One region of the Streptomyces daghestanicus genome, then DNA from elsewhere that is predicted to be linked to it. Evidence: riboswitches for the same ligand, from Rfam matches in the RefSeq annotation. Region 1 holds a riboswitch; the other holds the start of a gene.

Region 1 (6,713 bases):
CGTGCTGGATCAGCTGCGCCATGTTGAGGTTCTGGAACGACAGCAGCAGGTCCTTCAGCAACGGCCAGCCGAGCAGCAGCACGGTGGCCGCGACGGCGGGCAGCAGCAACAGGTACGGGGCGAGCGCGCCGGCCCGCGACGCGGCTCTCGGGGCCGGCCCGCCGGACGCCCCGCCGGCCGTCTTGCTGACGTCCGCCGGGCCGGAGGGCGGCCGTTCGGTCTGCACGGTCATGCTCGCGATCTCTCTACTCGGCCTCTGCGACGCCGGGGGCGGGGGCCGGCCGGCGGCCGTCCCCCGCTCCTGCCCACGCTCCTACTGCTGCTGCGCCAGGCGCTTGTTGAACTCGCCCTCGACCTGCTGGGCGGCCTCGGCCGGGCTCTTGCCGTTGAGTACGGCGGTCATGTACGTCTTGATCGGGTTCGGCGCGTTCTCCACCGCGGCCCACTCGGGGATCAGCGGCGTGGTGCCGCCGACGGCGGCGGCCGGCGCGGCGGCCTCGGCGGGGGCGTTGCCCTTCAGGTTGGTCTGCAGCGCTTCCTTGTTCGGGATGACGCCGTTCTCCTTGGCGAGCTGGCCCTCGAACTTGTCGGACAGGGCGAGCTTCAGGAACTCCTTGGCCAGGTCCTGCTTGGCGGAGCCGGCCGCGACGGCCAGGTTGGAGCCGCCGAGGAAGACGCCCTCGGGCTTGCCGGCCGTGGCGCCCGGGATGGTGAAGTAGCCGAGGTCCTGCTCGATCTTCGGGTTGGCCTGGATGGCGGTGGCGCCCTCCCAGCCCATGCCGATGAAGGCGCCGACGTTGCCCTTGGCGAAGACCTCGCCCTGCTGCGGGGTGGCCTCGTCCTTGTCCTTGGGGGCGTCGGAGAGGTCCTGGAACTTCTTGTAGGTCTCCATCGCCGCGGCGACCTTGGGGTCGTCCAGGTTGGAGACGTACTTGTCGCCGTCCTTCTTGACCAGTTCGGCGCCCTCGCCGACCACCAGGCCGACGAAGTGGTACCAGTTCTGACCGGGCAGGTAGATCGGCTCGGCGTCGGTCTTGTCGCCGATCGTCTTCAGGTCGTCGTAGAACTCGTCCCGGGTCTTCGGGGTGTCCTTGATGCCCGCCTCGGCCCAGACCTTCTTGTTGTAGACGACGACGCGGTTGGCGAAGTACCAGGGGGCCGCGTACTGCTTGCCCTCGTAGATGGAGGAGGCGTTGAGGGACTCGGTCCAGTCGCCGCCGATCTCCGACTTGAGGTCACCGAGGTCGGCGAGGCCGCCGGTCTTGGCGTAGGCCGGGGTCTGGGTGTTGCCGATCTCGAAGACGTCCGGCGGGTTCTCCTCGGAGAGGGCGGTGGTCAGCTTCTGCTGGATGCCGTTCCACTGCTGGATCTCGAACTTGACCTTCGATCCGGTCTGCTTCTCGAAGGCGGCGCCCAGGTCCTTCTGCCACTGGTCCGGGGAGGAGCCGTCCATCACCCATACGGTGAGGGTCTGGCCCTTCGTCCCGGCCTCGCTGTCTCCGCCGTCGCCCCCGCACGCCGCGATGGAGACCATCATGCCCGCGACACCGATCGCGGATATCAGCTTGCGCTTCACGCCACCCTCCTCAGGGATGCCACAACCCCCCTGCCTCCCCGCGGTAACTCGCCGACGCGTGACCGCCCTTGGGGCCGGGACTGGACCAATGGTGTAGACCAGTAGGGGGAGACTGGCCCAGACCAATAAGCCTGTCAAGGGTGTTCCACCACCCGCCGGGCCTCCGTGATGCGACCGAGATATGCAGGGTTCCTCCATTTCGCGGGCCGCGGATCGAGCCCCGTCCACGCCCGTACCAGACAGCCGCCGACTCCGGCCCGAAGGCCGTCCGGACGCGCGTACCACCGGGTCTTGACGGCGCGGTGGACTAGACCAACGGGGGCCCCGGAGGTATACAGAGGGAGTCACGGAGCGTGCGGGACCACCCGGTGCCGAGCCGTGCCACGATGTGAGCCGTGGCCGACGGGGAACGTCGGCCGCGACGGCACCCGGAGCCGGGAAGGCGGAGATGAGCACCGACGTCAGCAGTGCGGAGAACGAGGGTGGGGCGAACGTCCGTACCGCGCGCGTGCCCAAGTACTACCACCTGAAGAAGCACCTGCTGGACATGGTGCGCACGCAGGCACCCGGCACCCCGGTGCCGCCCGAGCGCACCCTGGCCGCCGAGTTCGACACCTCCCGCACCACCGTCCGCCAGGCCCTCCAGGAACTGGTCGTCGAGGGCCGGCTGGAGCGCATCCAGGGCAAGGGCACCTTCGTCGCCAAGCCCAAGGTCTCCCAGGCGCTGCAACTCACCTCGTACACCGAGGACATGCGCGCCCAGGGTCTGGAACCGACGTCCCAGCTGCTGGACATCGGGTACATCACCGCCGACGACCGCATCGCCGCGCTCCTCGACATCACCGCCGGCGGCCGGGTGCTGCGCATCGAGCGGCTGCGGATGGCCAACGCGGAGCCGATGGCCATCGAGACCACCCACCTCAGCGCCAAGCGCTTCCCGGCGCTGCGCCGCTCCCTGGTCAAGTACACCTCCCTCTACACCGCCCTCGCCGAGGTCTACGACGTCCATCTCGCCGAGGCCGAGGAGACCATCGAGACCTCGCTGGCCACCCCGCGCGAGGCCGGGCTGCTCGGCACCGACGTCGGCCTGCCGATGCTGATGCTCTCCCGGCACTCCCTGGACCGGACCGGGCAGCCGGTGGAGTGGGTGCGGTCGGTGTACCGGGGCGACCGCTACAAGTTCGTGGCGCGGCTGAAGCGGCCCCAGGACTGAGCGGGCACCGGGGCCCCGGGCGGACCGGGATCTCACGGACCGATATACGGACAAGGGCTTCCGCTGTCGTGTAACCGTCACCTAGATTGCCTCCGCATTACAGAGGTGATCGCCCAGGGGACGGAGCCGCCGCATGTCGCAAGCACCGCAAACGAGCAGAGGGCCGGTGGTGACGCCGGTGCGCGTGGTCATCGGGATCTGCCTCGTCGCACCGTTCGTCGCCATGCTGTGGGTCGGCTCCTACGCGAAGACCGACCCGGCCTTCATCGGCATCCCGTTCTTCTACTGGTACCAGATGGCGTGGGTGCTGGTCTCGACGGCGCTGACGGTGATCGCGTACAAGCTGTGGCAGCGCGACCAGCGCGCCCGGCGTGCCCCGCAGGGGGGTGCGGCCAAGTGAACGGCGGCGTGAACGGCGTGGCACTCGCCGTCTTCATCTTCTTCTTCGTGCTGGTCACCGCCATGGGCTTCCTCGCCGCGCGCTGGCGCCGGGCCGAGAACGAGGCCAGCCTCGACGAATGGGGGCTGGGCGGACGGTCGTTCGGCACCTGGATCACCTGGTTCCTGCTGGGCGGCGACCTCTACACGGCGTACACCTTCGTGGCCGTCCCGGCGGCGATCTACGCGGCGGGCGCGTCCGGTTTCTTCGCGGTGCCGTACACGATCCTGGTCTACCCGCTGATCTTCACCTTCCTGCCCCGCCTGTGGTCGGTCTCGCACAAGCACGGGTACGTGACGACCTCGGACTTCGTGCGCGGCCGGTTCGGCTCGAAGGGCCTGTCGCTGGCGGTCGCCGTCACCGGCATCCTCGCCACGATGCCGTACATCGCGCTCCAGCTCGTCGGCATCCAGGCGGTGCTGGACGTGATGGGCGTCGGCGGTGGCGAGGACACCAACTGGTTCATCAAGGACCTGCCGCTGCTGATCGCCTTCGGTGTGCTGGCGGCGTACACGTACTCGTCGGGGCTGCGGGCGCCCGCGCTGATCGCGTTCGTGAAGGACACGCTGATCTACCTCGTGATCGCGGTCGCCATCATCTACATCCCGATCAAGCTGGGCGGCTTCGACGACATCTTCGCGGCGGCCGGGGAGAAGTTCGAGGCGGCGGGGGCGGGCGGCGTCACCCCGCCCGACAGCGGCCAGTGGACGTACGCCACGCTCGCCCTCGGCTCCGCCCTGGCGCTGTTCATGTACCCGCACTCGATCACCGCGACGCTGTCCTCGCGCAGCCGCGAGGTGATCCGCCGCAACACCACGATCCTGCCGCTGTACTCCCTGATGCTGGGTCTGCTGGCGCTGCTGGGCTTCATGGCGATCGCGGCCGGCATCAAGGTGAGCAACGGCCAGCTCGCCATCCCGCAGCTCTTCGAGGACATGTTCCCGGACTGGTTCGCGGGCGTGGCCTTCGCGGCGATCGGCATCGGCGCGCTGGTCCCGGCGGCCATCATGTCCATCGCCGCCGCCAACCTGTTCACCCGCAACATCTACAAGGACTTCATCAGGCCCGACGCCACGCCGGAGCAGGAGACCAAGGTCTCCAAGCTGGTGTCGCTGCTGGTGAAGGTCGGCGCGCTGGTCTTCGTCCTCGGCATGGACAAGACGGTCGCGATCAACTTCCAGCTGCTCGGCGGCATCTGGATCCTGCAGACCTTCCCGGCGCTGGTCGGCGGCCTGTTCACCCGCTGGTTCCACCGCTGGGCGCTGCTGGCCGGCTGGGCGGTCGGCATGGTCTACGGCACGCTCGCCGCGTACGGCGTCGCCTCGCCGACGCAGGCGCACTTCGGCGGCTCCTCGAAGGAGATCCCGGGCATCGGCGAGATCGGCTACATCGGCCTCACGGCGTTCGTGCTGAACGTGCTGGTGACAGTGGTCCTCACCGTCGTCCTGAGGGCGGCCAAGGCCCCCGACGGCATCGACGAGACCAGCCCCGAGGACTACACGGCCGACGCGGGCGACCCGGGCGTCCGGACCGAACTGCCTCCGGCCACAGCAGGCACCTCCCACTGAGGCGCCCCGAAGGGGCGCGGGGAACTGCGCGGACAACCGGGACGAACCCGAAGCGGGCCGCCGGCGAGAGCCACACCGGCGGCCCGCACCCACATCCACACCCACCCACACCGGCGGCCCGCACCCACCCACACCCACATCCCACCCCATCTCACCCCGCCCCATCTCACCCCGCCCCCGACACAACATCTGGCCCCACTCCGGCGACACGGCACAACATGTATGCTCATGCTCGCTGTCGCCGCAGGGGAATCCGGTGCGAATCCGGAACTGTCCCGCAACGGTGTACCGCGTGCGCACGCACGCCGGTCCAGTCCGAGTACCTGCCGACGGCGCGCCCGGCCATCCGGTCCGGGCGCCTGACGTCCGGGCCTCGTGGAATGGGCCGGTGGACGCGACGCCGCACCGCGCGCTCGTGAGCTGCCCCTGCCCTCCGCCAGGCCCCGTGCCGAGCGAGGGAAAAGCCCCACGTGACCATCGCGCCAGCCGACGCCCCGGCGACACCCACCGCGACACCCACCGCTCCAGCCGGTGCCCCGGCGACAACCGCCGGCACCGACGGGGACGGCCCGGGTGCCGCCCTGCTGCGCACTCTGACCGAGCTGACCGCCGACCTCCCCGACACCGACCCCGGCCGGGTCGCCGCCGCCGCGCTGCGCGGCCGGTCCGCGTCCGGGGCCGCCCCCGAGGTGGACGCCGAACTGCGGGAACTGGCCACGGAGGCCGCGGCCGGCCTGATCTCCGAGGACCCGGCCTACTCGCGGCTGGCCGCCCGCCTGCTGACCCTGTCGATCCGCGCCGAGGCCGCCTCCCAGGGCGTCACCTCCTTCACCGGGTCCGTCGCCACCGGCCACCGCGAGGGCCTGATCGCCGACCGCACGGCCGGCTTCGTCCGCCGGCACGCGGCCCGCCTGGACGCGCTGGCCGACCCGGCCGCCGACGACCGCTTCGGCTACTTCGGCCTGCGCACCCTGCACAGCCGCTACCTGCTGCGGCACCCGCTCACCCGCAAGGTGATCGAGACGCCCCAGCACTTCCTGCTCCGCGTCGCCGCCGGCCTCGCCGCCGACGAGTCCCCCCGCTCCCTCGACGAGGTCGCCGAGCTGTACGGCCTGATGAGCCGCCTCGACTACCTCCCGTCCTCCCCCACCCTGTTCAACTCCGGCACCCGGCACCCCCAGATGTCGTCCTGCTACCTCCTCGACTCCCCCGGGGACGCCCTGGACTCGATCTACGAGCGCTACCACCAGGTCGCCCGGCTCTCCAAGCACGCCGGCGGCATCGGCATCGCCTACTCCCGCGTCCGCGCCCGGGGTTCCCTGATCCGCGGCACCAACGGGCAGTCGGGCGGCATCGTCCCGTTCCTGAAGACGCTGGACTCCTCCGTGGCCGCCGTCAACCAGGGCGGCCGGCGCAAGGGGGCCGCCGCCGTCTACCTGGAGACCTGGCACGCGGACATCGAGGAGTTCCTCGAACTGCGGGACAACACCGGTGAGGACGCCCGCCGCACCCACCACCTCAACCTCGCCCACTGGGTCCCGGACGAGTTCATGCGCCGCGTCGACGCGGACGCCGACTGGTCCCTCTTCTCCCCCTCCGACGTCCCCGGGCTGACCGACCTGTACGGCGCGGAGTTCGACGCGGCCTACCGGGCGGCCGAGGCGGCGGGCCTGGCCCGCAGGACCCTGCCGGCCCGCGAGCTGTACGGCCGGATGATGCGCACCCTCGCGCAGACCGGCAATGGCTGGATGACCTTCAAGGACACCGCCAACCGCACCGCCAACCAGACCGCCGAGCCCGGACACGTCATCCACTCGTCCAATCTCTGCACGGAGATCCTGGAGGTCACGGACGACGGGGAGACGGCGGTCTGCAACCTCGGCTCGGTCAACCTCGGCGCCTTCGTCACCGGCGGCA
Region 2 (6,713 bases), on a different contig from region 1:
GGCCGGGTGCCGGTCGCCGGGCAGGACGGGGCCCACCACGGCGTGCGAGCCGTCGCCGGCCAGTCCGTAGCGGCCGGGCCGCAGGCTGGCCAGGTGCCGGGTGAGGGTGATCTGGCCGGCGGCGGTGCCGTGCACGGTGAGCCGGGGCTCGGTGGGCAGGGGCCGGCCGGGCGGCGCCTTGAGCGCGGCGTCGCTGGCGAGGCGGCCGGCGGCGACGCTCGCGGCGCCGGCTGCCAGGGCCGCGGTGACGGCGGCGGTCGTTGCGGTGACGGTGCGCACAGCTCCCAGTTTCCCGGCGTGCTCCGTCGTAAGCCACCGGAGGGCGGCGGAGGGAGGAGGCCCGGGGCCGGGCCGGTGTGCGGTCAGGGGCGCTGCCCGTACCCGCGCAGCCGCTCGCCGACCTCCGCGACCTGCTCCTCGGTCAGCAGGGCCGGGGTGCGGCCGGGCACCGAGGCGGCGGTCAGCCACAGGCGGCACATCCACTCCAGCTGGGCCGTGCGGTCGTACGCCTGGTCCAGGGTGGCGCCGTGGGTGACCGTGCCGTGGTTGCGCAGCAGGCAGCCGGAGCGGCCGTCGAGGGCGCGCAGCACGTGCGCGGCCAGTTCGTCGGTGCCGTACGTCGCGTAGGGGGCGACCCGGACGGGTCCGCCGAGCGCCGCGGCCATGTAGTGCACCAGCGGCAGTTCCTCGACGAGCGTGGAGACGGCCGTGGCGTGCACGGCGTGGGTGTGGACGACGGCGCCGGCGTCGGTGGCCCGGTAGACCGCGAGGTGGAGGGGGAGTTCGCTGGTCGGGACGAGGGTGCCGAGGACCTGCCGGCCGTCCAGGGCGACGCCGGTCAGGTCGGCCGGGGCGAGCCGGTCGTAGGGCACGCCCGAGGGGGTGACCAGCACGGTGTCGCCGACGCGGACCGAGACGTTGCCGGAGGTGCCGACCACCAGTCCGTCGGCGACCGTGCGCCGGGCGGCGGCCACCAGGGACTCCCAGGCTCGCGTCTCCTCCGGTCGCGGACGCCTCTGCGCGGACTCCTGCACGGCCCCGCCTCCTCCCGGGGCGTCCCGTACGCCCCTGTGGTTCCCGCCGCCGGCCGGCGGCGCTGCGGTGATCCTGCCAGGCGGGCGGGGCGCCCCGAGGCGGAAACCGGCCCTCCGGGCCCGGGGCCGGCGGAGGCGGGTTCCGGTGGCCCCGATTCCGGACACCACCGCGCCCCCCTCAGTTCATCTTCCGTTCACCCTGGTTACCTACGGTCGAGCAGCCAATGACCTCGAACGATTGCCTGGGTAAATGGAAAGCTTCTCGCTGATCCTCGCGATTGTGGTGGTGACCGCACTCGCGTTTGATTTCACGAACGGTTTCCACGACACCGCGAACGCGATGGCCACCACCATTTCGACCGGTGCGCTCAAGCCCAAGGTCGCGGTGGCCATGTCCGCCGCGCTGAACCTGGTGGGCGCCTTCCTCTCCGTGGAGGTCGCCAACACGATCTCCAAGGGTCTCGTCGACGAGACCGGCATCCGTCCCGAGGTCATCTTCGCCGCCCTGGTCGGCGCGATCCTCTGGAACCTGCTGACCTGGCTGGTCGGGCTGCCGTCCAGTTCCTCGCACGCCCTCATGGGCGGCCTGATCGGTGCCGCCATCGCCTCGGCCGGGGTCGGCGCGGTCCACGGCGACGTCCTCGTCACCAAGGTGCTGCTCCCGGCGGTCGCCGCCCCGGTGGTGGCGGGCGTCGCGGCGCTGGTCGCCACCCGGCTGTCGTACCGGATGAGCCGGGGGGCCGACGGCAAGGCCGCCGAGAAGGGCTACCGCGTCGGCCAGATCGCCTCGGCCGGCCTGGTCTCGCTGGCGCACGGCACGAACGACGCGCAGAAGACCATGGGCATCATCACCCTCGCCCTGGTGGCGGGCGGTGCCCTCGCCCCCGACTCCGACCCGCCGGTGTGGGTCATCCTCTCCGCGGGCCTCGCCATCGCGCTCGGCACCTACCTCGGCGGCTGGCGGATCATCCGCACCATGGGCAAGGGGCTGACCGACCTCGAACCGCAGCAGGGCTTCGCCGCCCAGACCAGCGCCGCGACGGTCATCCTGGCCTCCTCCCACCTCGGCTTCTCCCTCTCCACCACGCACTCGGTCTCGGGTGCGGTGATGGGCGCGGGGCTGGGCCGCAAGGGCGGCGTGGTGCGCTGGTCCACGGCGACGCGGATGTTCGTCGCCTGGGGGCTGACGCTGCCGGCCGCGGCCCTGGTCGCCGCGTTCGCCGAGTGGGTCTGCGGCCTCGGCGACTGGGGCACGGCGCTGATCGCGGTCGCGCTGGTCGCCGCGAGCTTCGCGATCTGGCGGATCTCCCGGCGCGAGGTCGTCGACCACACCAACGTCACCGCCCCCGACGAACCGGAACCTGCCGGCGTGGTGACGGCGGCGGTGGCCGCCGTGGCCCCGCCCCCGGCGGGCGTGCCGGCGGCCGACGGCCTCGCGGCCGCCTTCCCCGCCCAGAAGGACATCGCTCCCGACGCCCCGGCCCGTCCGGCCGCCACCTCCGTCTGACGCCCGAGGAAGAGAAGCATGAAGATCGACTGGGCAGCCCTCGGCTCCGTCTTCGGGGTCGGCCTCGTGGCCACCGTCGCCCTGGTGGCCCTGTTCACCCTCGGCATCGCCGGCCTCTCCCGCCAGGAGCGGGCCGCCGCGCGGGGCGGCTCCGCGGCCCTCGCGGTCACCGGCGCGTACGCCTGCTTCGCGGCCTGCGCGGCGGCGGTGGCGTACGGCATCTATCTGATCGTGGCCTGAGCCGTCCGAGCGTGGCCTGAGCCGCCCGCGGCGGGCGGCACGCGCCCGGCCCTCGCCCGCCCCGTCCGGACCGGTACCCGCCGGCCTCCGCACGGGGCGGTTCGCCGTGCGCGCCATCAGCCGCCCGATCCCTCCCCGTGCCCGCCGGTGCTCCGGCGTCGCTGACGGACCGTCGGCCGTGTGGACCTCGGCACATCGCCCCCGCCCAGGTCAACGGCAAGTTGACGGGCGTTCTCGGGGCGTGGTGGACTTCCGGGGCCATGTACGGCGGCAGGAGAGGAAGCCCGGTGCGAATCCGGCGCGGTCCCGCCACTGTGACCGGGGAGTGGTCCCCGGGAGCCAGGAACTCTCACCGCCGGTCTCGTCGAACCAGGGCGTGGACACCCTGAGTGAGGACATAACGCGATGCCCGGCTGCCGTTGCGAACGCAGGTCCGCCTCTCCCGACCGCCGTGTGACCGGCTGATCCCCCGTGCGAGCCGAACGCGTCTTCGCGTACGGCGCCGCCGCCGGCCTCCTCGGCGACCTGCTCCTCGGTGATCCCCGCCGCGGGCATCCGGTCGCCGTGTTCGGCCGCGCCGCCGGTGCCGTGGAACGAGTGCTGTGGCGTGACCACCGGGGCGCGGGCGCCCTGCACACCGCCGTGTGCGCCGGTGGCGCCGTCGCCCTGGGCGCCGTGGCCGCCCGTGCGGTACGCCGCTCCCCCGCCGCCTCCGTCGCGCTGACCGCCGCCGCCACCTGGACCGTCGTCGGCGGGACCTCGCTGGCCCGGGAGGCCCGCGCGATCGGCCGGGCGCTCACGGCCGGGGACGTCGAGGCGGCCCGGGAGCGGCTGCCGCACCTGTGCGGCCGGGACCCCGGGGCGCTGGACGCCGACGGGATCGCGCGGGCCGTGGTGGAGTCCGTCGCCGAGAACACCTCCGACGCGGTGGTGGGCGCCCTGGTGTGGGGAGCGGTGGCCGGGGTGCCGGGACTGCTCGGTTTCCGGGCGGTCAACACCCTCGACGCCATGGTCGGGCACAAGTCGCCCCGCCACCGGCGCTACGGCTGGGCCTCCGCCCGGCTCGACGACGTGGCCGGCTGGCCGGGGGCGCGGCTGACCGCCGCCCTGGCCGTGCTCGCCGGGGACGACCCGCGGGGTGCCGTACGGGCCTGGCGGGCCGATGCCGGGCGGCATCCGAGTCCCAACGCCGGCCCGGTGGAGGCGTCGTTCGCGGGCGCCCTCGGGGTGCGGCTCGGCGGGACGCTGGCGTACGGCGGGCGGGTCGAACACCGGCCGGTGCTCAACGGGGCGCGCGGGCGGGCCGTCCGGGTCGCGGACGTCGAGCGGGCGGTACGGCTGTCGCGGCGCGTGGGTCTGCTCGCGCTCGGCGTGTGCGCGGGCGCGGGAGTGCTGATGAGAGGACGTGGAGCGTGAACGGTGGGGGGCTGCTCGTCGCCGGGACCACCTCCGACGCCGGGAAGAGCGTCGTGACCGCCGGGATCTGCCGGTGGCTGGTCCGGCAGGGCGTGAAGGTGGCGCCGTTCAAGGCGCAGAACATGTCCCTCAACTCGTTCGTGACCCGCGAGGGCGCGGAGATCGGGCGGGCGCAGGCCATGCAGGCCCAGGCGTGCCGGGTCGAACCGACCGCGCTGATGAACCCGGTGCTGCTCAAGCCCGGTGGCGAGCGCAGCAGCCAGGTCGTGCTGCTCGGCAGGCCGGTCGGGGAGATGACCGCCCGCGGCTACCACGGCGGGCGGCAGCGGCAGCTGCTCGGCACGGTCCTCGACTGTCTCGCCGAGTTGCGGGGCACGTATGACGCGGTGATCTGTGAGGGGGCGGGCAGCCCGGCCGAGATCAACCTGCGCCGGACCGACATCGTCAACATGGGGATCGCCCGGGGCGCCGGGCTGCCCGTGCTGGTGGTCGGCGACATCGACCGAGGGGGCGTCTTCGCGTCCTTCTTCGGCACGGTCGCGCTGCTCGCGCCCGAGGACCAGGCGCTGGTCGCCGGGTTCCTGGTGAACAAGTTCCGGGGGGACGTCTCCCTGCTGGAACCCGGCCTCGACATGCTCCGCGGCCTCACCGGGCGGCGGACGTACGGCGTGCTGCCGTTCCGGCACGGGCTCGGCATCGACGAGGAGGACGGGATGGCGGTGTCCCTGCGGGGCGCGGTCCGCGAGTCCCGGGTGACCGCCCCCGTCGGGGAGGACGTGCTGCGGATCGCGGTCTGCGCGGTGCCGCTGATGTCCAACTTCACGGACGTCGACGCGCTCGCCGCCGAACCGGGCGTCGTGGTGCGGTTCGTGGACCGGCCGGAGGAACTGGCCGACGCGGACCTGGTGATCGTGCCGGGCACCCGGGGGACGGTCCGGGCGCTGGCGTGGCTGCGCGAGCGGGGGCTCGCGGACGCCCTGGCGCGCCGGGCCGCCGAGGGGCGGCCCGTCCTCGGCATCTGCGGCGGTTTCCAGCTCCTCGGGGAGCACATCGAGGACGACGTCGAGTCGCGCGCCGGGCACGTCGACGGGCTCGGACTGCTGCCCGTACGCGTGCGGTTCGCGGCGGAGAAGACGCTCACCCGGCCGGTCGGCACGGCCCTGGGCGAACCCGTCGAGGGGTACGAGATCCATCACGGCGTCGCCGAGGTCATGGGCGGCGCCCCCTTCCTGGACGGGTGCCGGGTCGGCCAGACCTGGGGCACGCACTGGCACGGTTCGCTGGAGTCGGACGGGTTCCGGCGGGCGTTCCTGCGCGAGGTGGCCGCCGCCGCGGGCCGCCGCTTCGTACCGGCCCCGGCCACGAGCTTCGCCGCGCTGCGCGAGGAGCAGCTCGACCGGCTCGGCGACCTGATCGAACAGCACGCGGACACGGACGCGCTGTGGCGGCTCATCGAGTCCGGCGCGCCACAAGGACTGCCTTTCATTCCACCGGGAGCGCCCGCATGAGCACAGTGTTGTTGTTGTCGACCGCCGACACGGACCTGCTGGCGGCCCGCGCGTCGGACGCCGCCTACCGGATCGGCAACCCGACCCGCGTCGACGTCCGCGAGGAGCTGCCCGCCCTGGTCGAGGGCGCCGACCTCGCCGTCGTCCGGCTGCTGGGCGGCAAGCGGGCCTGGGAGGACGGGCTCGCCGCGCTGAAGGCGTCGGGCATCCCCACGGTGCTGCTCGGCGGCGAGTCGGTGCCGGACGCGGAGCTGATGGCCGAGTCGTCGGTGCCGGCCGGCGTGGTGGCCGAGGCGCTGCGCTACCTCGTCGAGGGCGGCCCGGAGAACCTCGCCCAGCTGGCCCGGTTCCTCTCCGACACCGTGCTGCTGACCGGCGAGGGCTTCGACGGGCCGCGTGCCATGCCGGAGTACGGCGTGCACGGCGAACGCCCGTACGTCGAGGGCCGCCCGACCGTCGGCGTGCTCTTCTACCGGGCGCACGAGCTGAGCGGCAACACCGCCTTCGTGGACACCCTGTGCGACGCCGTCGAGGCGAGGGGCGCCAACGCGCTCCCGGTGTACTGCGGTTCGCTGCGCGGCGCCGACGCCGGGCTGTACGAGCTGCTCGGCCGGGCGGACGCCCTGGTCGCCACCGTCCTCGCGGCCGGCGGCACGCACGCCTCGCAGGCGTCGGCGGGCGGCGACGAGGAGGCGTGGGACATCGGGGCGCTGGCCGACCTGGACGTCCCCGTGCTCCAGGGGCTCTGCCTCACCTCGTCCAGGGCGGCCTGGGAGGCGTCCGACGCCGCCCTCTCCCCCATGGACGCGGCGATGCAGGTCGCGATCCCCGAGTTCGACGGCCGGCTGGTCACGGTGCCGTTCTCCTTCAAGGAGCAGGGCGCCGACGAGGTCCCGGTGTACGTGGCCGACCCCGAGCGGGCCGCGCGGGTCGCCGGGATCGCCGTACGGCACGCGGTGCTGCGGCACAAGGCGAACGCGGAGAAGAAGCTGGCGCTGGTCTTCACGG

What was found. Region 1 has a riboswitch for cobalamin ahead of Sdagh_RS13795 (ribonucleoside-diphosphate reductase subunit alpha). Riboswitches for the same ligand answer to the same signal wherever they lie in the genome.
Region 2: another riboswitch for cobalamin. It lies ahead of Sdagh_RS00725 (cobalamin biosynthesis protein); the one in region 1 lies ahead of Sdagh_RS13795 (ribonucleoside-diphosphate reductase subunit alpha).

What each region holds. Positions count from the first base shown of each region.
Region 1 is NZ_BNDX01000008.1:983,832-990,544, forward strand. It holds gene Sdagh_RS13770 (carbohydrate ABC transporter permease) at 1-232, opposite strand, end outside; gene Sdagh_RS13775 (extracellular solute-binding protein) at 314-1,576, opposite strand; gene Sdagh_RS13780 (GntR family transcriptional regulator) at 2,025-2,789, shown strand; gene Sdagh_RS13785 (DUF3311 domain-containing protein) at 2,923-3,189, shown strand; gene mctP (monocarboxylate uptake permease MctP) at 3,186-4,796, shown strand; cobalamin riboswitch at 5,019-5,141, shown strand; gene Sdagh_RS13795 (ribonucleoside-diphosphate reductase subunit alpha) at 5,267-6,713, shown strand, end outside.
Region 2 is NZ_BNDX01000002.1:133,300-140,012, reverse strand. It holds gene Sdagh_RS00745 (alpha/beta hydrolase family protein) at 1-279, opposite strand, end outside; gene Sdagh_RS00740 (class II aldolase/adducin family protein) at 363-1,034, opposite strand; gene Sdagh_RS00735 (inorganic phosphate transporter) at 1,285-2,541, shown strand; gene Sdagh_RS00730 (hypothetical protein) at 2,560-2,781, shown strand; adenosylcobalamin (AdoCbl) riboswitch at 3,056-3,132, shown strand; gene Sdagh_RS00725 (cobalamin biosynthesis protein) at 3,253-4,197, shown strand; gene Sdagh_RS00720 (cobyric acid synthase) at 4,194-5,705, shown strand; gene cobN (cobaltochelatase subunit CobN) at 5,702-6,713, shown strand, end outside.